Regions from separate parts of the Pseudomonas sp. Leaf127 genome, predicted to be linked through region 1. Evidence: predicted binding sites of a transcription regulator. Region 1 holds the regulator's gene; the other holds the start of a gene.
What was found. Region 1 encodes FliA, which starts transcription of late flagellar genes. Its sites were predicted from a motif close to CTAAAGTTTNNNNNNNNNNNGCCGNTAA; they were not measured.
Positions count from the first base shown of each region.

Region 1 (12,002 bases):
AACTCGCTGGTCGAGCTGCTCAAGGCGTTCGCCAAGTTCCTGGTGATCCTCGCCGTGGCCCTGGTGGTCATCAAGAAAGACCGTAACGACCTGATCGCCATTTCCCATGAGCCGCTGGAAATGGCGATCATCCACAGCCTGCAGCTGGTCGGCTGGAGCACCTTGTGGATCGTGTGCGGGCTGATTCTGATCGCTGCCGTCGATGTGCCGGTGCAGTTGTTCCAGGCGCACAAGAAACTGCTGATGACCAAGCAGGAAGTGCGCGACGAACACAAGAACAGCGAGGGCAACCCGCAGGTCAAGCAGCGCATTCGCCAGTTGCAGCACGACATGGCCAACCGGCGCATGATGGCCGCGATCCCTGATGCCGATGTGATCATCACCAACCCGACGCACTTTGCCGTGGCGCTCAAGTACGACCCTGAAAACGGCGGCGCTCCTCAGTTGCTGGCCAAGGGCGTGGACCTGATTGCCTTGAAGATCCGTGAGATCGGCAACCACAATCAGATCATGATCCTCGAGTCGCCGGCGTTGGCGCGTTCGATCTACTACAGCACCGAACTTGAAGAAGAAATCCCCGCCGGGCTGTACATGGCTGTCGCCCAGGTGCTGGCGTACGTCTACCAGATCCGCCAGTTCCAGGCCGGCCGCGGCAAACGCCCCACGCCGCTTGGCGACATCTCCATCCCCCCCGACCTGCAGCGCGACGAATAGATGCAGGACCGGTCGGTCCTGCAGGTTAATGCCGGGCAGTTAAGCCTTGACGCGGGCCTGTGGGAGGCAGCTTTGCTGGCGAATGCGGCAGTACAGGCGCAGCAGGTGTTTTGGCCTTGCTGGCCTCATCGCCGGCAAGCCGCCTCCCACAGGATTGATGTGACCCTGACTTCGGGCCTGGCACCAGATTATGGGAGGCAGCTCTGCTGGCGAATGCGGCAGTACAGGCGCAACAGATGTACCTGTATCGGTATTAGTCCTGCACGTCCTGCACATTGTTGCGCTGAGTTGGACAGCTTTTTGCAATAGGTCGGGACAGGGCGCCTGTAGCGTCAAAGTTTTGTTTTGGTCTAGTGCGGTGGGGCATCAGTGGATCGATCTCAGTTAGTCAGTGGCGCACGCAACCTGGGCCGCAATCATAGTCAACTGGCTGTACCGGTGCTGTTGCTGGCCCTGCTGGCCATGATGATGTTGCCCATCCCGCCGTTTCTGCTGGATGTGTTCTTCACCTTCAACATCGCCTTGTCGATTGTCGTGCTGCTGGTGTGTGTGTATGCACTGCGCCCGCTCGACTTCTCGGTATTTCCGACCATCCTGTTGGTCGCGACTCTGTTGCGCCTGGCACTGAACGTGGCCTCGACCCGCGTGGTGATGCTCCACGGCCAAGACGGTCACGACGCTGCGGGCAAAGTGATCCAGGCCTTCGGTGAGGTGGTGATCGGCGGCAACTACGTGGTCGGTATCGTGGTCTTCGCCATCCTCATGATCATCAACTTCGTGGTCATCACCAAGGGTGCCGGGCGGATCTCCGAGGTCAGCGCGCGTTTCACCCTTGATGCGATGCCAGGCAAACAGATGGCCATCGACGCCGACCTCAATGCCGGCCTGATCGATCAGAACCAGGCCAAGGTGCGGCGTGCCGAAGTCGCGGCCGAGGCCGAGTTCTATGGTTCGATGGACGGTGCCAGCAAGTTCGTGCGCGGCGACGCCATTGCCGGCCTGCTGATTCTGTTCATCAACCTGATCGGCGGCATGCTGGTGGGCATGCTGCAACACGGCATGACCTTCGCCGATGCCGGGCGCATCTACACCTTGCTGGCCATTGGTGACGGTTTGGTGGCGCAATTGCCATCACTGCTGTTGTCCACTGCCGCCGCGATCATGGTGACCCGTGCTTCCGGTTCGGAAGAAATGGGCAAGATGATCAATCGCCAGATGTTCACCTCGTACAAGGCATTGGGTGTTTCTGGCGCGATCATGATGGTCATGGGCATGGTGCCAGGCATGCCGCACTTCGCCTTCATCAGTCTGGGCCTGGCGGCCTCCGGTGCCGCCTACTGGCTGTGGCGCCGTGATCAGCAGAGCAAGATCGTGGCCCTGGCCGAGGTGCAGCGCCAGCAGGACCTGCTGCCGCCACCGGGCCGTGTGCAGGACTCCAAGGAACTGGGCTGGGATGACGTGACCCCGGTGGACATTATCGGCCTGGAAGTCGGCTATCGCCTGATTCCGCTGGTCGACCGCAACCAGGGTGGGCAGTTGCTGGCGCGGATCAAGGGGGTGCGCAAGAAGCTCTCCCAGGAGCTGGGCTTTCTGATGCCCACCGTGCACATCCGCGACAACCTCGACCTGGCGCCCAGCGCCTATCGCCTGACGCTGATGGGGGTGATCCTGGCCGAGGCCGAGATCTACCCGGACCGGGAGCTGGCGATCAACCCCGGCCAGGTCTACGGCACCCTCAACGGTATCAGCGCGCGCGACCCGGCTTTCGGTCTGGAAGCGGTCTGGATCGAGATCAGTCAGCGCAGCCAGGCACAGTCGCTGGGCTACACCGTGGTCGATGCCAGTACCGTGGTCGCCACGCACCTCAACCAGATTCTCTACAAGCATTCCCATGAGCTGATCGGCCATGAAGAAGTCCAGCAACTGATGCAGTTGCTGGCCAAGAGTTCGCCAAAACTGGCGGAAGAACTGGTGCCGGGTGTGCTGTCGCTGTCGGGTCTGCTCAATGTCCTGCAGGCGCTGTTGACTGAGCACGTGCCGGTGCGGGATATCCGCACCATCGCCGAGGCCATCGCCAACAACGCTTCAAGGAGTCAAGATACCGCCGCTTTGGTGGCGGTGGTGCGTGTCGCCCTGAGCCGCGCAATCGTCCAAAGCATTGTAGGAATTGAGTCTGAGCTGCCTGTCATCACGCTTGAGCCAAGGTTGGAACAAATCTTGCTCAATAGTCTGCAGAAGGCTGGTCAAGGTCAGGAAGAAGGCGTTCTTCTTGAGCCAAGCATGGCCGAGAAGCTCCAGCGATCGTTGATCGAGGCTGCACAGCGTCAGGAAATGCAAGGTTCGGCGGTGATTCTGCTGGTAGCAGGACCGATCCGGGCCATGCTGTCACGGTTTGGACGATTGGCTGTACCGAACATGCATGTGCTGGCGTACCAGGAAATTCCGGACAACAAGCAAGTCACCATCGTAGCGACTGTCGGGCCCAACGGCTGAGGTAGTGAGTCATGCAAGTTAAGCGATTTTTCGCCGCCGATATGCGTCAGGCCATGAAGCTGGTTCGCGATGAGCTGGGCGCCGAGGCGGCCATCATTGGTAACCGGCGCATTGCCGGTGGCGTCGAGCTGACCGCTGCCCTGGATTACAAGTTGTCTGCCCTGGCGCCACGGGTACCGAACATGGAGCTCGAGGATGAACTGCGCAAGACCCAGTCGCGCATCGTCTCCGCCCAGGCCGAGCTTGAGAACCCTACAGACAGCGATGCCAGCAATAACCTCCAGCTGTTTTCCGGGCTGCCGCTCAGCGCGGCCGATACGCATATCGAGCCGACGTTCGAAGAGCCGCCACGTGCCACTGCGCCCTCGTCGGCCTCGCCGGTCACTGACGCCGCCGTAGGGCAGCGTGTGTTCGAATCGATGTGCTCGGAACTCAATGGCCTGCGCGAGCTGCTCGAAGTGCAGCTTGGCTCCCTGGCCTGGAACCAGTTGCAGGGCGCGCGCCCGCAACAGGCCAACCTGTGGCGCCGCCTGCAGCGCATCGGCCTGTCCGGCCCGTTGTCACGTGACCTGCTGGGCATGATCCCGGATATCGAAGACCCCAAGCAGGCCTGGCGCATGCTGCTGGCGTACCTGGCGCGGATGATCAGCGTGCCGGAAATCGAACCGCTCGAAGAGGGCGGCGTCATTGCCATGGTCGGTCCGGCCGGCATGGGCAAGACCACGACACTGGCCAAGCTGGCCGCGCGTTACGTGCTCAAGTACGGCGCGCAGAACATCGCCCTGGTGAGCATGGACAGTTTTCGCATTGGCGCCCAGGAGCAGCTCAAGACCCTGGGACGGATTCTCAATGTGCCGGTGACCCATGTCGATCCTGGCCAGTCGCTGGCCCAGGCGCTGGAGCCGTTGATTCGCAAGCGCGTGGTGTTGATCGACACCGCCGGCCTGCAAGCCAGCGACCCGGCCTTGCGCCTGCAACTGGAAAGCCTGGCCGGGCGCGGCATCCGTGCCCGCAACTATCTGGTGCTGGGCACCACCAGCCAGAAACAGGTACTGACGGCGGCCTATCACAGCTACAAGCGCTGCGGCCTGGCCGGCTGCATCCTGACCAAACTGGACGAAACCGCCAGCCTCGGCGAAGTCCTGAGCCTGGCGATCAGTCACGAATTGCCTGTGGCCTATCTGACCGATGGGCCGCGTATTCCTGATGATCTGCACCTGCCGCGTCGTCACCAGCTGGTGAGCCGCGCGGTCAGTGTGCAGATGCAGGATGAGCCGAGTGAGGAGGCCATGGCGGACATGTTCGCCGACCTCTATCACAAACCCGGCAAGCAAGTGGGGTAATTGATGGAAACGATTGGAAGGTCCCTGCATATCTGGTCTGCCAGGCATTGTTCGCAAGCGAACGTGCAGCCCGTAATGTGGTTTCGGTCTACGCATGACAAGGTAATGAAATAACATGGGCAGCATGCATCCCGTACAGGTTATCGCCGTGACCGGCGGCAAAGGTGGCGTCGGCAAGACCAACGTGTCAGTGAACCTTTCACTGGCGCTGGCCGAGCTTGGGCGACGTGTCATGTTGCTCGATGCCGACCTTGGCCTGGCCAATGTCGATGTCTTGCTGGGCCTGACCCCCAAGCACACCCTGGCCGACGTCATCGAAGGCCGCTGCGAACTGCGCGACGTGCTGTTGCAGGGCCCTGGCGGCGTACGCATCGTGCCGGCGGCTTCCGGCACCCAGAGCATGGTGCACCTGGCGCCCGCCCAGCATGCCGGCCTGATCCAGGCCTTCAGCGAGATTGGCGACAATCTTGACGTGTTGGTCATCGACACCGCTGCCGGTATCGGCGAGTCAGTGGTCAGCTTTGTGCGCGCCGCCCAGGAAGTGATGCTGGTGGTGTGCGACGAGCCGACCTCGATCACCGATGCCTACGCCCTGATCAAGCTGCTCAACCGTGACTACGGCATGAACCGTTTCCGGGTCCTGGCCAACATGGCCCAGAGCCCCCAGGAAGGGCGCAACCTGTTTGCCAAGCTGACCAAGGTCACCGACCGTTTCCTTGACGTGGCGCTGCAGTATGTCGGTGCCGTTCCCTATGATGAGTGTGTACGCAAGGCCGTGCAGAAACAGCGCGCCGTCTACGAAGCGTTTCCACGTTCCAAGTGCGCCCTGGCGTTCAAGGCCATTGCCCAGAAGGTCGACACCTGGCCTCTGCCGGCCAATCCGCGCGGGCACCTTGAGTTCTTCGTCGAGCGGCTTGTTCACCAGACCAGCGCAGCGGGACCCGTTCAATGACAGCCAGCGGTTACCAGATGTACAGCAAGGCTTCCAGGAATTCGCAGTACGAACTGATCGAGCGTTATGCGCCGTTGGTCAAGCGCATTGCCTATCACCTGCTGGCGCGCCTGCCGGCCAGTGTGCAGGTGGAAGACCTGATCCAGGCCGGCATGATCGGCCTGCTGGAAGTGTCGACCAAATACGATTCGAGCAAGGGCGCCAGTTTCGAGACCTACGCCGGCATCCGCATTCGTGGCGCGATGCTCGATGAGGTGCGCAAGGGCGACTGGGCACCGCGTTCGGTGCACCGTAATACCCGCATGGTCAGCGATGCGATTCGTGGCATTGAAGCAAAAACCGGCCGCGACGCTAAAGATCATGAGATTGCGGCCGAACTCCAGTTAAGTCTGGATGATTATTACGCTATCTTGAACGACACCTTGGGCAGCCGCCTGTTCAGCTTTGACGACCTCTTGCAGGACGGCGATCATGACGGGCTGCACGAGGATGGCGCCAGCGCTTCGCTGGAGCCGTCGCGGGACCTGGAAGACGAGCGCTTCCAGGCCGCGTTGGCCGATGCCATCGCCAATCTGCCGGAGCGTGAGCGTCTGGTATTGGCGCTGTACTATGACGAAGAGCTGAACCTCAAGGAAATCGGTGAGGTCCTGGGGGTCAGCGAATCACGGGTCAGCCAGTTACACAGCCAGTGCGCCGCACGTTTGCGGGGGCGTTTGGGGGAGTGGCGCGCACGCTGACAGCGTCCGGAGTGTCCGGGCGGCTGCAGACCGGCTGTGCAAGGCGTCACGTGTCGAGTACCCGGACAAGGCAGGAGCCTGTCAGCATCCCTGGGGATGACTGGTTCAGGCGTTTGCCCGTGTCCATGTGCCAGGCCTGTGAAAGCGGCAAGCGGTCGAAAATGTGCTGTGCCGGTATTGAGTGAACAGCGGGTCCGGGAGCCGGGCTCGTTCAGGACTGTTTGGAGGTCGAATTGGACAAGAACATGAAAATCCTCATCGTTGACGATTTTTCAACGATGCGGCGGATCATAAAAAACCTGTTGCGTGACCTGGGGTTCACCAACACGTCGGAAGCCGATGACGGCCTGACCGCATTGCCGATGCTGCAAAGCGGTGGTTTCGATTTTCTGGTCACTGACTGGAACATGCCCGGCATGTCGGGTATCGACCTGTTGCGTCAAGTGCGCCTGGACGAACGTCTCAAGCACATTCCGGTGCTGATGGTGACTGCCGAAGCCAAGCGTGAGCAGATCATCGAAGCGGCCCAGGCTGGCGTGAACGGCTATGTGGTCAAGCCTTTTACCGCCCAGGTACTGCAAGAAAAGATCGAGAAGATCTTCGAGCGCGTCAATAGCTGATGCATGCCGCGAGGGCGCTATGGACAACAACGATTCATTGGGCGACTTCGAGTCGACCCTGAAAAAACATGCGCACGAGCTTGTCGCCAGCCTTGAAAGAGGCAAGTTCGGCGATGCCGTGCAATTGATCCATGAGCTCAACCAGACTCGGGACCGCGGCCTTTATCAGGAAGTGGGCAAGCTGACACGTGAATTGCACAGTGCGATCGTCAACTTCCAGATAGACCCGCAGATGCCACAGGCCGAAGAGGTGTCGCAGATCACGGACGCCACCGAACGCCTGTCGTATGTTGTGCGCCTGACCGAGGGCGCGGCCAACCGCACCATGGACCTGGTGGAGCAGAGCACGCCGCTGATGAACAGCCTGAGCGACGACGCCAAGGCGTTGAGCGCCGACTGGGGGCGCCTGATGCGCCGCGAAATCGGTGCCGAAGAGTTTCGTGGGCTGGCAAAGCGCGTCGAAGGCTTTCTTTCTCGTACCGAAAAGGAAAGTCACAGCGTGGCGACCAACCTCAACGACATTCTGCTTGCTCAGGACTATCAGGACCTGACCGGCCAGGTGATCAAGCGCGTGACGCAATTGGTCACCGAAGTTGAAAGCAATCTGCTCAAGCTGGTGCTGATGGCCAGCCATGTCGATCGCTTTGCCGGCATTGAACATGATCGTGAAGCACTGTTGGCGGAAAATAATCCGAAAAAAAATCTCGCCCAAGGTGAAGGTCCGCAAATTCATGCCGATAAACGGGAAGATGTCGTTTCCGGTCAGGATGATGTGGACGACTTGTTATCGAGCCTCGGCTTCTAGGTCTTGACGGTTAATTTTAGGGAGCACCCCCATGAGCTTCGGCGCCGATGAAGAGATCCTTCAGGATTTTCTGGTAGAGGCCGGCGAGATTCTCGAGCAATTGTCCGAACAGCTGGTCGAGCTTGAAAGCCGACCGGATGACGCAGACTTGCTCAACGCAATTTTTCGCGGTTTTCACACTGTTAAAGGGGGCGCCGGCTTCCTCCAGCTGCATGAGCTGGTGGAGTGCTGCCACATTGCCGAGAACGTGTTCGACATCCTGCGCAAGGGTGAACGACGCGTAGATTCAGAATTGATGGACGTGGTTCTCGAAGCCCTGGACACCGTCAACAGCATGTTCGGCCAGGTGCGCGAGCGCAGTGACGTCACGCCTGCCACCCCTGAACTGCTGGCGGCGCTGGCGCGTCTGGCCGATCCGCAGGCCGCTGATGAAGCACCTGCGGCCGCGGAGCCTGTGGCACAACAGGCTGCAGAACCTGAAGCCCCGGCCCCTGGCGATGAAATCACCGATGACGAATTCGAGCGTCTGCTCGATTCGCTGCAAGGTGCCAAGTCCGATGCCCTGGCACCTGCTGCACCTGCACCTGTACCGTCTGCGCCGGTGGCGGCCAGCGATGAAATCACCGACCACGAATTCGAAGCGCTGCTCGACCAGTTGCATGGCAAGGGCTCGTTCGATGCCGGCATCGCAGCGGCAGCCCCCGCTGCCACAGCGGCAGTGCCAGCGTCGGCAGCGGCCCCAGCGGTGAACAGCGACGAAATCACCGACGACGAATTCGAAGCGCTGCTTGATCAGTTGCATGGCAAGGGCTCGTTCGATGCCGACAAGGCGACACCCACCGCAGCGGCCAGCCCGGCGCCTGTGGCGGTCGCCAAGGTCGAAGTCAAGGCTGAGGCGGGCGCCGATAAAAAACCGGCGTCTTCGGACGAAATCAGCGAGCACGAATTCGAAAACCTGCTCGACCAGTTGCATGGCAAGGGCAAGTTCGAGCCGGCCGCCGTAGCCGATGCCGTGGCGGCCGCCGTTTCTGCACCGGCCGCACCCGTCAAGCCAACTGCGCCGGCCGCTGCAGCACCGGCTGCCAAGGCGGCACCCGTGCCAGCCGCAGCGCCCGCCCGTGCCGCCGCGCCGGCCCCGGCCCGTGCCGCGGCGCCAGCGCCGGAAAAACCGGCAGCGGCAGAGGTCGAGACCACCGTGCGCGTCGACACCGCGCGGCTGGACGAGATCATGAACATGGTCGGCGAACTGGTGCTGGTGCGTAACCGCCTGGTGCGCCTGGGGCTCAACAGCGGCAACGAAGCCATGTCCAAGGCGGTGTCCAACCTGGATGTGGTGACCGCTGACTTGCAGACCGCGGTCATGAAGACCCGCATGCAGCCGATCAAGAAGGTCTTCGGTCGCTTCCCGCGTCTGGTTCGCGACCTGGCCCGGCAGCTCAAGAAAGAAATCAACCTGGAGCTGGTCGGTGAAGAAACCGACCTCGACAAGAACCTCGTCGAGGCCCTGGCCGACCCGCTGGTCCACTTGGTGCGCAACGCGGTGGACCACGGTGTGGAAACCCCCGAAGAGCGCGAGGCCTCCGGCAAGCCGCGTGGCGGCAAGGTGATACTGTCGGCCGAACAGGAAGGCGACCACATCCTGTTGTCGATCTCCGACGACGGCAAGGGCATGGACCCTGCGGTCCTGCGCGCCATTGCCGTCAAGCGCGGTGTCATGGACAAGGATGCCGCCGACCGTTTGAGCGACAGCGACTGCTACAACCTGATCTTCGCCCCGGGGTTCTCGACCAAGACCGAGATTTCCGACGTGTCCGGGCGAGGCGTGGGCATGGACGTGGTCAAGACCAAGATTTCCCAGCTCAATGGCTCGATCAATATCTACTCGACCAAGGGCCAGGGCTCCAAGATCGTCATCAAGGTGCCGTTGACCCTGGCGATCATGCCGACCCTGATGGTCATGCTGGCCGACCAGGCCTTTGCCTTCCCGCTGGTCAACGTCAACGAAATCTTCCACCTGGACCTGTCGACCACCAATGTCGTCGATGGCCAGGAAGTGGTGATCGTGCGCGACAAGGCCTTGCCGTTGTTCTACCTCAAGCGCTGGCTGATCCGTTCGGCGGCGCATGAAGAGCAGCGCGAAGGGCATGTGGTGATCCTGACGGTGGGCACCCAGCGCATCGGCTTTGTGGTCGACCAGTTGGTGGGTCAGGAAGAAGTGGTCATCAAGCCGTTGGGCAAGATGCTGCAAGGCACGCCAGGCATGTCGGGCGCCACCATCACCGGTGACGGCCGCATTGCGTTGATCCTCGACGTTCCGAGCATGCTCAAGCGTTACGCCTCGCGGCGGATTTGATTCTGGTGCCGGGGCCGCTCAGGCGGCCCCGGGCGCCTATTGGAGTGTTTATGGCAGTCAAGGTCCTGGTGGTGGATGATTCCGGTTTTTTCCGCCGCCGAGTTACGGAAATCCTGTCTTCGGACCCACTCATCGAGGTGGTCGGTACTGCCACCAACGGCAAGGAGGCCATCGAGCAGGCCCTGGCGCTCAAACCCGATGTGATCACGATGGACTACGAAATGCCGATGATGGATGGCATTACGTCGGTGCGTCACATCATGCAACGCATTCCCACCCCGGTATTGATGTTCTCCTCACTGACCCATGAGGGCGCGCGGGTCACCCTCGACGCCCTGGACGCCGGTGCGGTCGACTTCCTGCCGAAGAATTTCGAAGACATCTCGCGCAACCCCGACAAGGTTCGGCAGTTGCTGTGCGAGAAGATCAACACCATTGCCCGCAGCAATCGTCGTTTCGGCGGCTACAGCGCCCCGGCTCCGGCTGCCCCTGCTGCGGCCAGCACGCCGGCATTTGAAGCGCCGCGCCGATCGTTGCCTACACCGCCGCCGGCTCCGGCCGCCACACGGGCGCTGCCGACACGCACCCCTGTATCGGCAGCGCCTGCGGCTGCCCATCATGCCCCGGCGCATCATTCGCCCGCGCCAAGGCGCAAGTCCTACAAGCTGGTGGCCATCGGCACCTCGACCGGGGGGCCGGTGGCGCTGCAGCGGGTGCTGACCCAACTGCCCGCCAACTTTCCGGCGCCTATCGTGCTGATCCAGCACATGCCGGCGGCCTTCACCAAGGCCTTCGCCGAACGCCTCGACAAACTGTGCAAGATCAGTGTCAAGGAAGCCGAGGATGGCGATGTACTGCGTCCGGGCCTGGCATTGTTGGCGCCGGGTGGCAAGCAGATGATGGTCGACGGCCGTGGCACGGTGAAAATCCTGCCCGGTGACGAACGCCTCAACTACAAGCCCTGCGTCGACATCACCTTTGGTTCGGCCGCCAAGACCTATGGCGACAAAGTGCTGGCGGTGGTGCTTACCGGCATGGGTGCTGACGGCCGTGAAGGGGCGCGCATGCTCAAGCAGAGCGGCAGCAATGTCTGGGCCCAGGATGAAGCCAGTTGCGTGATCTATGGCATGCCGATGGCCATCGTCAAGGCCGACCTGGCCGATGCGGTCTACAGCCTCGATGATATCGGCCGGCATCTGGTCGAGGCTTGCCTGTAATGGATGTTCTGAGCCTTATCGGTCTGATCCTGGCCTTCATCGCGATCATCGGCGGCAACTTTCTCGAAGGTGGTCATGCCGGTGCCTTGCTCAATGGCCCGGCGGCGCTGATCGTACTGGGTGGTACGCTGGCCGCCTCGCTGATCCAGTCGCCCATGAGTGCCTTCAAGCGCAGCATGCAGATCTTTCCATGGATCCTGTTTCCACCACGCTTCGACTTGTCCGGCGGCATCGACCGGATCATCAGTTGGAGCCTGACCGCGCGCAAGGAAGGCCTGCTGGGCCTGGAGTCTATTGCCGACACCGAGCCGGACCCGTATGCCCGCAAGGGCCTGCAACTGCTGGTCGACGGCGCCGAGCCGGAAACCATCCGCAGCATCCTGGAGGTGGACTTCATCACCCAGGAAACCCGCGATATCCAGGCGGCCAAGGTCTTTGAAGGCATGGGCGGCTATGCCCCGACCATCGGTATCATCGGTGCGGTCATGGGCCTGATCCACGTCATGGGCAACCTGGCCGACCCCAGCCAGTTGGGCAGCGGTATCGCCGTGGCCTTCGTGGCCACCATCTATGGCGTGGCCAGTGCCAACCTGTTCCTGCTGCCGGTGGCCAACAAGCTCAAGGCCATCGCCCTGCGTCAATCGCGCTACCGGGAAATGCTTCTGGAAGGGCTGCTGTCGATTGCCGAAGGCGAGAACCCGCGCTCCATCGAACTCAAGCTGCAAGGCTTCATGGAGTAGCCGTCATGGCCCGTCGTCGTCCTCGTGA
Region 1 is NZ_LMOA01000020.1:409,007-421,008, forward strand. It holds gene flhB (flagellar biosynthesis protein FlhB) at 1-714, shown strand, start outside; gene flhA (flagellar biosynthesis protein FlhA) at 1,084-3,207, shown strand; gene flhF (flagellar biosynthesis protein FlhF) at 3,219-4,550, shown strand; gene fleN (flagellar synthesis regulator FleN) at 4,666-5,502, shown strand; gene fliA (RNA polymerase sigma factor FliA) at 5,499-6,239, shown strand; gene ASF84_RS12540 (chemotaxis response regulator CheY) at 6,485-6,859, shown strand; gene ASF84_RS12545 (protein phosphatase CheZ) at 6,879-7,664, shown strand; gene ASF84_RS12550 (chemotaxis protein CheA) at 7,696-10,017, shown strand; gene ASF84_RS12555 (protein-glutamate methylesterase/protein-glutamine glutaminase) at 10,068-11,234, shown strand; gene ASF84_RS12560 (flagellar motor protein) at 11,234-11,974, shown strand; gene motD (flagellar motor protein MotD) at 11,980-12,002, shown strand, end outside.

Region 2 (12,002 bases), on a different contig from region 1:
GCGAGGTCAGGGTCAGGCGCGAGACCGAACTGATCGAGGCCAGCGCCTCACCCCGGAACCCCAGGCTCATGACCCGCTCGAGGTCTTCAAGCTCGCGGATCTTGCTGGTGGCGTGGCGGGCCAGCGCCAGCGGCAAGTCGTCAGCGGCAATGCCGCGCCCGTCATCGCGCACCTTGAGCAGCTTGATACCGGCCTGTTCGACATCGACATCGATGCGCCGCGCCCCGGAATCAAGGCTGTTCTCCAGTAGTTCCTTGATGACCGAAGCCGGGCGCTCGACCACCTCGCCGGCGGCGATCTGGTTGGCCAGCCGCGGGCTGAGCAATTCGATGCGCGCAGCCTCGACCCCATTGTCGGGCCCCTCGACAGGCACGCTGTCGGCAAGCAGATCGGTCATGGTTGTGAAGCAACCTCGGCACTGGGGATTCGCAAGTCCTGGCCAACACGCAACTCATCGGTTTTCAACGAGTTGGCACTGCGCAGCGTGGCGACATTCATGTCGTAGCGGGCCGCCACCATGGCCAGGGTTTCGCCGGAGCGTACGACATGATTGCGTGGGCCCTGGGCCAGCTTTCCGTTGTCACGCAGCCAGGCGATGTACGTACCCTGGGGCGGGTTCTGCTGGAAGAACTGCTTGACGCCGGCATTGATCGAGCGCGCCAGAGCCTGCTGGTGCGAGGCCGTGGTCAGTTTATTGGCTTCGTTGGCGTTGGAAATGAAGCCGGTCTCGACCAGGATCGACGGGATGTCCGGCGACTTGAGCACCATGAAGCCGGCCTGCTCGACCCGCGACTTGTGCAGCGAGGTGATCCGCCCGATGTTGCTCAACACCTTCTGCCCCACGTTCAGGCTCGACGACAGCGAAGCGGTCATCGACAGGTCCAGCAGCACGCCGGCCAGCATCCGGTCCTTGTCGTCCAGGCTGACCGCACCGGCACCGCCGATCAGGTCGGAGCGGTTTTCGCTGTCAGCCAGCCAGCGCGCGGTTTCCGAAGTGGCGCCACGGTCGGACAAGGCGAACACCGAGGCACCGAACGCGGCCTTGGACGGCGCAGCGTCGGCGTGGATCGACACGAACAGGTCGGCGCCCTTGGCCCGGGCGATTTCCGTACGCTTGCGCAGCGGGATGAAGTAGTCGCCGGTACGGGTCAGTTCGGCACGGTAGCCTTTTTCGGCGTTGACCTGGCGTTGCAGCTCCTTGGCGATGGACAGCACCACGTGCTTTTCCACCTGGCCCTTGCCGCCCGAGGCGCCAGGGTCTTCGCCACCGTGACCGGCGTCGATCACCACCACGATGTCACGCTTGCCGCTGGGCACCGGGGTCAGCTTGATCTCGGGCTTGGCCGGGCTGATCGGCACCGCCGGAGCGGTGGCCACGGTGGTTTCAGGCAGGCTTGGAGGCGGATTGGCATCGGCGGCGTCATCGAACAGGTCGACCACCAGACGGTTGCCATATTGCTGGTTGGGCGCCAGGGTAAAGCTCTTGGGGGTGACCGCCTTTTTCAGGTCGATCACCACGCGCAGGTCGGTTGGCGTACGCTGCGCCGAGCGCATGCTGGTGATCGGCGTATTGGCCGTAGCGATGTTCAACGGCCCGCCCAGGGTGGCGCCATTGATATCGATGACCAGGCGATCGGGCGAAGTCAGCGTAAAGACACTGTGCTGCACGGGCCCGGTGAGGTCGAACACCAGCCGGGTGTTATCCGGTGCACGCCACAGACGGACACTGCGTACCTGGGTAGCCGCCGCCCATACATCCACGGCCAGGGCCATCAACAGCAAACCAAGCACCGCCATCGGCGCGCGCATGCGCATACACTTCCCCATATCTATTGGCATTTACGATTGAATTGCATGGCCAGTGCCGAACACCAGCGTTCGCCACGCGAACCTTGCGGGCTCAGGGTCACGGCGCGACCCTGACCCTGGTGCCTAATGGTAATGGTCAGGTCGGGCTTTGGCAAAAAGCCTGCACCCAGTGAAGGCCACTCGATCAGGCACAGGGCATCGCTTTCGAAGTAGTCGCGGATGCCCATGAACTCAAGCTCTTCCGGATCGACCAAGCGGTACAGATCGAAGTGAAAGACCCGCAGCGCGCCGATTTCGTAGGGTTCGACCAGGGTAAAGGTCGGGCTTTTCACCGCGCCCTCATGCCCCAGGCTGCGAATCATACCGCGTGACAGGGTGGTCTTGCCCGCCCCCAGATCACCCTCGAGAAAGATCACACCCTTGCCGCCGGCCTCTTGGGCCAGGCGCGCACCCAGGGCCGTCATGGCCTCGTCGCCGTCCACTTGCAGGGTTATTTCAGACACGGTTGATGCTCCTCCAACAAGCGACGAATGACAGGAACAAGATCACTGGCCAACAGGCCCCGGCCTGCCGCACCGGCCTGCTCGCCCGCCCTGGCGTGCAGCCAGACGCCCAGGCAGGCGGCCTCATAGGCCCCCATGTGCTGGGCCAGCAGCGCGCCGATCAGGCCGGCCAGGACATCACCCAGGCCGGCGCTGGCCATGGCCGGATGACCCCGGTCGCACAGTGCCAGACGCCCCTGGGCATCGGCAATCAGGCTGCCGCTGCCTTTCAATACGCACACACCTTGATACTTTTTCGCCAACGCCCGCGCAGCGGCAGGCCGGTCGGCCTGGACCTCATGGAGGTCGACACCCAGCAGGCGCGCCGCTTCACCGGGGTGGGGGGTGATCACGCAAGCGCCCGGGATACTCACGTGTCCGGCGGCCAGCAGGTTGAGCGCATCGGCATCCCAGACCTGCAGCTTGTCGGCACAGGCAACGGCCGACAACAGGCTGCGGCCCCAACGGCCCTGCCCCAGTCCCGGCCCGACCACCAGCACGCTGGCAGTCGCGATCAGGTCCATCAGCTGATTGGCCGAACTCACCCCGGCACTCATGACTTCAGGCATGCGCACCAGCGCTGCCGGGATGTGTTCGGGGCGGGTGGCCAGGCTCAGCATGCCGGCACCACTGCGCAGGGCGCTTTCGGCACTGAGCAGCGCCGCGCCGCCCATGCCATGATCGCCACCGACCACCAGCACCCGGCCATATTGGCCTTTATGCGCCGTACGCGGTCGGGGCGCCAGTGGTGGCAGGTTGAAGCTGTCCAGGCGCTGCGCACTGACCGGTGTCGTGCCGAGTACATGCGGGTCGGCCTGCAGGTCGTCGAACACCAGATGCCCGACGCAATCGGGCGCCTGGGCCGTGAACAGGCCCAGCTTCAGGCCAATGAAGGTCACCGTGAGGTCGGCGCGCACTGCGCCCCCCAGCATTCGTCCGGTATCGGCACACAGCCCCGAAGGCAGGTCGACCGCAGCCACCGGCAAACCCGAGGCATTGATGGCCTCGATAGCCGACTTATAAGGTTCACGCACCTCACCGGCAAGCCCGGTGCCCAGCAGCGCATCGAGCACCACGCCAGACAGCGGCTGGCCAAGCCATTGCACAATATCGACACCCGCCGCCCGGGCCTCGGCGCACGCCGTGGCCGCATCGCCGCGCAAGGCGCCGGGGTCGCCCACCGCCAGCACCCGCACCGACCAGCCGGCCTTGTGCGCCAGGGCTGCCACCAGGTAACCGTCACCGGCATTGTTGCCGTGCCCGGCCAGCACGCTCAGCACCCCGGCGTCGGACCAGCGCCGGCGCATGGCCCGCCAGGTGGCGTGGGCGGCACGCTGCATCAGCTCCAGCCCTGGCGTGCCGCTGCTGATCAGCCGCGCATCGAGGTCGCGGACCTGGGCGGCGCTGTACAGCGCGTCGGGTAAATGGGCTTGAGTGTCTGGCATGCGTTCATGAGCTCCAATGTCTGGCAGAATTATACGCACCTTGTCTCTGGTTTCTCCTTTCGCATGTCCGCCACTACCGCACAACTGACCGACGACGACCTTGCCACCCTTGCCCGGTCGATCAAGACCTGGGGCCTTGAGCTGGGTTTCCAGCAAGTCGGCATCAGCGGGCTGGACCTCAAGGAGCACGAACTGCACCTGCAACGCTGGCTCGACGCGGGCTACCACGGCGAGATGGACTATATGGCCGCGCACGGCAGCAAACGTTCCCATCCCGGGCAACTGGTGCCCGGCACCTTGCGCGTGGTGTCGCTGCGCATGGATTACCTGCCGGGCGACAGCGAGATGAACCAGCGTCTTGGTGAGCCGGAAAAAGCCTACGTCTCGCGCTATGCCCTGGGCCGTGATTACCACAAGCTGGTACGCAAGCGCCTGCAACAACTGGCCGAGCGCATTCAGCAGGCCATCGGCCCGTTCGGCTTTCGCGCCTTCGTCGACAGCGCGCCGGTGCTGGAAAAGGCCATTGCCGAGCAGGCCGGCCTGGGCTGGATCGGCAAGAACACCCTGGTGCTCAACCGCAAGGCCGGCAGCTTCTTCTTTCTGGGCGAGCTGTTTGTCGACCTGCCCTTGCCGGTTGATGCGCCTCATGCCAGCGAACACTGCGGACGTTGTACCGCCTGCCTGGACATCTGCCCGACCGCCGCCTTCGTCGGCCCTTATGTGCTTGATGCGCGGCGCTGCATTTCCTACCTGACCATCGAGCTCAAGACCGCCATCCCCGTCGAGCTGCGGCCCCTGATCGGCAACCGCGTGTTCGGCTGCGACGATTGCCAGATCGTCTGCCCCTGGAACCGCTTCGCCAGGCCGACGACGCAAGGCGACTTCCAGCCGCGCCATAACCTGGACAACGCCGGCCTGGCCGAACTGTTCATGTGGGACGAAGAGCGCTTTCTGGCCTGCACCGAAGGCTCCCCGCTGCGCCGCGCCGGCTACGAGCGCTGGCTGCGCAACCTGGCAGTCGGCCTGGGCAACGCGCCCTCGACCATCAGCGTGCTGCAGGCCCTCGAAGCACGCCGCGACTATCCGTCAGAGCTGGTGCGCGAACATGTGGAATGGGCGATCGAGCAACACACCAGCAGGAGCGACCAGCGGTCGCGAATGCCACAGTGAATCATGCAGACCTTTTCGCGGCCGCTGGTCGCTCCTCCAGATCTGACGCCAAGGTGGCAGATGACGTCCTGTACTTAATGATCATCCTTGTAGACAAACTTGGGCATTTCCCATTTGAAGCGGATGGCCAGCAGGCGCAGCAGGAGACCGCCTGACAGGGTGATCAGGATCGCCTGCTCCTCGGGCAGGTTGAAATAGCCGCACAACAGGAAACACCAGGCCGCCAGGAACGACACGCTGGCGTACAGTTCGCGGCGGAAGATCAGCGGGATGTCGTTACAGAAGATGTCGCGCAGGATGCCGCCGAATACCCCCGTGATGACCCCGCACACCGAGGCGATCAACATGCCGTGGCCGGCTTCCAGGGCGGTCATGCAGCCGATCAGGGTAAAGGCCACCAGCCCCAGGGCGTCGAGCACCAGAAACAGCGAGCGCAGGTGACGCATCAACGGCGCGATGAAAATGGTCACCAAGGCTGCCACGCTGGTCAGCACCAGGTATTCGGGGTGTTTGACCCAGGTCAGCGGGTAGTGGCCGATCAGCACATCACGCACCGAACCGCCGCCCAGGGCCGTGACGCAGGCGATCAGCACCACGCCGAACCAGTCCATGCCACGACGTCCGGCCGACAGGGCACCGGTCATGGCCTCGGCCGTGATGGCAATCAGGTAAAGCATCAACAACATGGCGGCAGCCCCGGTGACAAAGGCGCGCAGTCTACCCAGCCGCCCTGCGCACTGAAAGGGTGCGGCGAAGTTTATTCACCGCACGCAGGCAGTGGTGCTTACTTGATGAAATGCTGGCGGTAGTAACGCAGCTCGGCAATGGACTCGCGAATGTCGTCCAGCGCCAGGTGGGTGCTGCCCTTCTTGAACTTCAGCTCCGGCGACCAGCGGGCGGCCAGCTCCTTGAGCGTCGAGACGTCCAGGTTGCGGTAGTGGAAGTAGTTTTCCAGGCTTTTCATGTGCCGGTACAGGAAGCGGCGGTCCTGGCAGATGCTGTTGCCGCAGATCGGCGAACTGCGCTCCGGCACCCACTGCTTGATGAAGTCCAAGGTCAGGGCCTCGGCCTGCGCCATGTCGACCTGGCTTTCGCGCACCCGCTGGGTCAGGCCCGAGCCGCCGTGCTGGCGGGTGTTCCATTCGTCCATGCCGGCGAGGATTTCATCGCTCTGATGAATGGCGATCACCGGGCCTTCAGCCAGGGTATTGAGTTCGCTGTCGGTAATGATGGTGGCCATCTCGATGATGACGTCATGATCAGGATCGAGACCGGTCATTTCCAGGTCGATCCAGATCAGGTTGTGCTTGCTCTGCATGTTCGGGCTCCTCGGCGTAGGGGCGCAGTTTAGCCTAGCGCGGCGTGCTAGTATCGGCCCCTTGCACCCTTGCTGTTCATTTTTGCGGGCCGGTCGCTGCCAGATGGCGGGGCTCGGGCCTCACACATCGGAAGTCCCCATGGCCAAACGCCAACTCAATCGCCGCCAGAACTGGCGCATCGAAAAGATCCAGGGCGAGCGCGCCGCCCGCGCTGCCAAACGCGAGTCCCAGGCGGTCGAAATCCTCGAGGGCGGTGATCTGGGCCCCGAGCAGGTCGGCCTGGTGATTGCCCACTTCGGCGTCCAGGTCGAAGTCGAGGCCCAGGAAGGCGAGCTGCAGGGCCAGACCTACCGCTGCCACCTGCGTGCCAACCTGCCGGCGCTGGTCACCGGCGACCGGGTCGTCTGGCGGGCCGGCAACCAGGGCATCGGCGTGATTGTTGCGCAACTGCCGCGCAGCACCGAGCTGTGTCGTCCGGACTCGCGCGGCCAGCTCAAGCCGGTGGCGGCCAACGTCGACCTGATCGTGATCGTGTTTGCGCCGATGCCCGAGCCCCATGCCAACCTGATCGACCGCTACCTGGTGGCCGCCGAACATGCCGGCATTCACCCGTTGCTGCTGCTCAACAAGGCCGACCTGATCGACGAGCAGAACGCGATCGTGCTCAACGAGATGCTGTCGGTGTACCGCGGCCTGGGCTACCCGGTGCTGGAAGTGTCGGCGCATCACGGCGATGGCATGCAGCAACTGCAGGAACGCCTGAACGGCCAGGTCAGCGTATTCGTGGGTCAGTCGGGGGTGGGCAAGTCATCGCTGGTCAACAGCCTGTTGCCGGACGTGGGCACACGGGTCGGGCCGCTGTCGGAATTTTCCGGGCAAGGCACGCACACCACGACGACCGCACGGCTGTTCCACTTCCCGAACGGCGGCGAACTGATCGACTCACCGGGCATTCGAGAGTTCGGCCTGGTGCACGTCAGCCGCCATGACGTGGAAGCCGGCTTCATCGAGTTCAACAACCTGATCGGTACCTGTCGCTTCCGTGACTGCAATCATGACCGCGAGCCGGGTTGCGCACTGCTCAAGGGGCTGGAAGAAGGCCGGATTTCACCGCAGCGAATGCACAGCTACCGCTCGATCCTGGCCAGCCTGCCGCAAGACGAATACTAAGCGCCCTGCTGCCGGAGCGGCAGCAGCGGCATTCGCGACCGTGGGTCGCGCCTGCGGGTTTTGCGCCTGGCCCCTATTCAAGATCTGACATAGATCCTGTGGGAGCGATCACCGGTCGCGAAAGGGCCAGTACATTCAATATCTCCGGCGGCTGGCAGGATGCAATCGCGACCGTTGGCCGCGCCTACGGACTGATGCCAATCAGCCAAGTAGCGGCGCAAACATCCGAGCGTAGACCGGTCGGGCGACAAACCGCTTCAGCCGGGAACAACGCCCGGACCAAAACCTGCCGCCGACCGGGCTTACTGCCTCGGCGCCTGCACACCGCCCTGCTCGAACAGGTTCAGGCGCTGGCGCACATCACGCGGCAGCACACCCGCCTGTGGATCAACCGCAGGGGCCGTGCCGGAAGCGCCTGGCGCGGCCGGCGTGGCAGGTGCGGCCGGCGTGCCTGCCGGGGCCGTACCGGTGCCCTGGTCGCCATCGATCAACTGCTGGGCCTTCTTGGTCAGGACCACGATGTCGATGCGCCGGTTGATCGGATTGAGCGGCTGGTTGCGGTCATACAGCGCCGAGGAGGCATAGCCCACCACCCGCGCCACTTGCGACTCCGGATAAGTGCCGGCCACCAGGGCACGACGTGCCGCGTTGGCACGACTGGCCGACAGCTCCCAGTTACCGAACTCGCCCGCGCCGGCAAACGGCTTGGCATCGGTGTGGCCGCTGACGCTGATCTTGTTCGGCACATCCTTGATGGTGTCGGCCAGGGCCAGGAGGATGTCTTCGAAGTACGGTTTGAGCCGCGCACTGCCGGAGTCGAACATCGGCCGGTTATCAGCATCCACAATCTGGATGCGCAAGCCGTCCTGGGTGATTTCCAGCAGGATCTGGTCTTTGAATTTCTGCAGTTGCGGGCTTTCTTCAACCTTGTTCTGCAGCTCTTGCAGGAGCATTTCCAGGCGTTCTTTCTCGACCTGATCGGCCTTGGCCTCGGCGTCGTCAGACTCGATCGGCACGGTATCCGGGCTTGGCGTGCTCTTGATCTCGGGGTTCAGGGAGCGGTCCGGCGCCATTTCCGGCGAGCCACCCAGGTCGATCACATACGGCGAGCCGCTGTCGCTGAAACCGACCGGGTCCTTGAAGTAGCCGGCAATCGCCACCAGTTCTTCGGGCGTGGCGGCCGACATCAGCCAGAGCACCAGGAAGAACGCCATCATCGCCGTCGCAAAGTCGGCGAAGGCGATTTTCCAGGCACCACCGTGGTGTCCGCCACCGAAGCGCTTGACCCGCTTGATGATTATCGGCTGATTGTTTTCCATGGCTTAGCGACCGCGTACGGCTTGTTCCAGCTCGCTGAAGCTGGGGCGATGAGCCGGGTAAAGAACCTTGCGGCCGAACTCGACGGCCAGTGACGGCGGCATGCCGGAGGCGGACGCGACCAGCGAGGCCTTGATGCACTCGTAGACGTTCATCTCTTCCTTGGCATCGTGCGCCAGGGAAGTGGCCAGCGGGCCGAAGAAGCCGTAGGCCGCCAGAATACCGAAGAAGGTACCCACCAGGGCCGCACCCACGTGCTGACCGATGGCGGCCTTGTCGCCGGAACCCAGCGAGGCCATGGTCACCACGATCCCCAGTACCGCCGCAACGATACCGAAGCCGGGCATGCCGTCGGCGATGCCGGTCACCGCATGGGAAGGATGCTCGAGCTCTTCCTTCATGCTCAGCAGCTCCATGTCGAACAGGCCTTCAAGCTCGTGGGGCGCCATGTTGCCCGAGGACATGATGCGCAGGTAGTCGCAGATGTACGCCGTCATGCGGTCATCCTTGAGTACGCCGGGGTACTTGGCAAAGATCGGGCTGGAGGCCGGCTCTTCGATGTCGCCTTCGATGGCCATCATGCCTTCGCGACGGCTCTTGTTGAGAATCTCGTAGATCAGCCCCAGCACTTCGAGGTAATAGGCATGGGTAAAGCGGGTGCCGAACATCTTCAGCGACTTTTTGAACACATGCATGGTCATATGACCCGGGTTGGCCTGCAAGAAGGCACCCAGGGCCGCACCACCGATGATCAGGACCTCGAAGGGCTGGAACAGGGCCATGATCTGGCCGTGGGACAGCACGTATCCGCTGAGGACGCTTGCGAAAACGACAATAATGCCGATGATTTTAGCCATAGGTAAAAACTACTTGTTCAGTCGGATTCAGGGATAGGTGCGATGCAACGATGGAGCTGCTGTTCTGCTTATCGGCTTCACTGAGCCAGACTGTAGGCTGATCCTGTGAAAAAACCTGTTTCGTCCATGAGGCAGGGTGTAACAATACATGACATCGCAAGGTCTGAATAAGCGTAAACCACAACTGACAGACTCCTAGCCGTACAGGCCGCCCCGTATGCCGACAACGCCACATTTTCCACGCCCACGAACACTTGATGCCTGGGTCAGGCAACTGGATGGCCTTGCGCTGCCGATTCCGCAGCACAATCACGCCCATGTACGCTCGGCGCTCAATGACAGCCGCCGCTCGTTGCGTGACATTGCCGACATGATGCAGGAAAGCCCGGCCCTGGTCCTGAGCGTGCTGCGCGAAGCCAATCAGCATGCCCACGGCCTGGCCGAACAGGCCGAGAGCCTGGAAGTGGCGCTCAACCGCCTGGGCCTGGCACGCACCGAGGTGCTGCTCAATCGCCTGCCGGCCAAGCCGGCAGACGAGATCCCCAAGGCCTATCGGCAACTGATCCTGATCAGCCAGCACGCGACCCAACAGGCCAGCGGCCTGTTCGCCAGCCGCCTGGCACGCCTGTGGCAGGACATTCATCTGGGCAGCCTGTTATTTCTCTCACCGCTGTGGCCGATGGCACTGGCACACCCCACGCTGCTTGAAGAGTGGGAGCTGCGGGTCATCCACAAGGGCGAGTCGAGCCGGCGCGTCGAGCAGGAACTGTTCGGTATCAACCTGCTGGACCTGTGCCTGGCGCTGGCCGAAACCTGGCGCCTGCCGCTGTGGGTCACCCGCGGCTATACCGTGCTGATCAAGGAACGTCGCGAGTGGGTCAAGACCCTGCGCATCGCCCGCGAGAACCATGACCCCCTGCAGCAGCAGCGCGACATGGACGCCGATAACCCTCTGCAGCGCTGGTTCAACCAGCCGGCCAACACCGTGCTGCTGGGCAATGGTCTGGCGCTGTCAGCCCAGCAGGCCTGGAACAGCCCGCACTGCCTGCGCTGGGAACTGCTCAGCAGCCTGTACCTGCAACAGCCACTGGAGGATGTCCAGCAGCAGGTGCACCAGAACGCGGCCAGCAGTGGTCGCCAGCATGCGAGCCCAGACCTGTGGCACCCGGTCGAATCCCTGCTCTGGCCGTGGGACTTCAGGCGTATTGCCAACAACCACGAGCCCGCCCCGCCGCCCTCGGCCGATGCCCTGCAACGCTGGCGCAAGCTGTGCGCGGAGCTGCTGGTCGAACCCAGTCCGTTCAACAACGCCATGCACCTGACCACCCTGGCCCGCGATGCGCTGGTGGCCTGCGGCATGCAACGGGTCATGCTGCTGATGCCCGACAAGACCGCCAGCCTGCTGCGCGTGCACCAACTGGCCGGCATGAGCACCGATAACGCCGCCTTGCAGTTCCCGCTCAAGGACAGCAAGGTGCTGGAGCGCCTGCTCGGCCAGCCGACCCAGTTGCGCCTGACACCGGCCAACCACGCGCAGTTCGCCGCCTTGCTGCCGCCGGTGTTCAAGACTCTGTTCAAGGGCCAGCACTTGCTGATTCGCTCATTGAGCCGCAACGGCAAGGTATTGATGCTGGCCATCGCCGACCAGGGCGGCAGCCCGCTGTCGGACATCGCCGTGCAGGCCTTCGGCAAAACCGCGCAATGCATCGAGCGGGCGCTGGCCAATTTCGTCCAGCTCAAGTCCTGACCGGGCAGCGCTGATCGACGCCCAGGCCCTTTTCCAGCTCGGCCTGGGCTACAATTTGTGCCTTTGCTCATCAAGGGAGGCTGGAAATGTCCGTGTTCAACGACTTGCCGCTGGTCATCGAGCCCCGCGACCTGCAGGCTCGCCTGGCCGCGCCGGAACTGATTCTGGTAGACCTGACCACCCAGGCCCGCTACGACGCCGGGCACATCCCCGGCGCACGCTTCATAGAGCCCAAACGCACCCAACTGGGCCAACTGCCGGCGCCGGGCCTGACACCTGCCCTGAGCGACCTGCAACGCCTGTTCGGTGAGCTGGGCCATAATCCCGATGCGGTCTATGTGGTCTACGACGACGAAGGCGGCGGCTGGTCCGGGCGCTTTATCTGGTTGCTGGATGTGATCGGCCACACGCACTACCACTACCTTAATGGCGGCGTCCTGGCGTGGACCGCCGAGGGCCTGCCCTTGTCCACCGACGTACCGGCACCGGGCACCGCTGCGGTGACCCTGGAACTGCACGATCAGCCCACCGCGACCCGTGAGTACCTGCAAAGCCGCCTGGGCGCCGAGGATCTGGCGATCTGGGATGCCCGTGCCCCGGAAGAGTTTTCCGGTGCAAAACGCCTC
Region 2 is NZ_LMOA01000022.1:558,128-570,129, reverse strand. It holds gene mutL (DNA mismatch repair endonuclease MutL) at 1-397, opposite strand, end outside; gene ASF84_RS20400 (N-acetylmuramoyl-L-alanine amidase) at 394-1,815, opposite strand; gene tsaE (tRNA (adenosine(37)-N6)-threonylcarbamoyltransferase complex ATPase subunit type 1 TsaE) at 1,830-2,312, opposite strand; gene ASF84_RS20390 (bifunctional ADP-dependent NAD(P)H-hydrate dehydratase/NAD(P)H-hydrate epimerase) at 2,300-3,796, opposite strand; gene queG (tRNA epoxyqueuosine(34) reductase QueG) at 3,860-4,966, shown strand; gene ASF84_RS20380 (trimeric intracellular cation channel family protein) at 5,041-5,652, opposite strand; gene orn (oligoribonuclease) at 5,751-6,284, opposite strand; gene rsgA (small ribosomal subunit biogenesis GTPase RsgA) at 6,424-7,455, shown strand; gene motB (flagellar motor protein MotB) at 7,758-8,774, opposite strand; gene motA (flagellar motor stator protein MotA) at 8,778-9,629, opposite strand; gene ASF84_RS20355 (HDOD domain-containing protein) at 9,847-11,376, shown strand; gene ASF84_RS20350 (rhodanese-like domain-containing protein) at 11,463-12,002, shown strand, end outside.
Region 2: a site for FliA is predicted at 9,698-9,725, ahead of motA (flagellar motor stator protein MotA). Genes of this name have one in related genera too.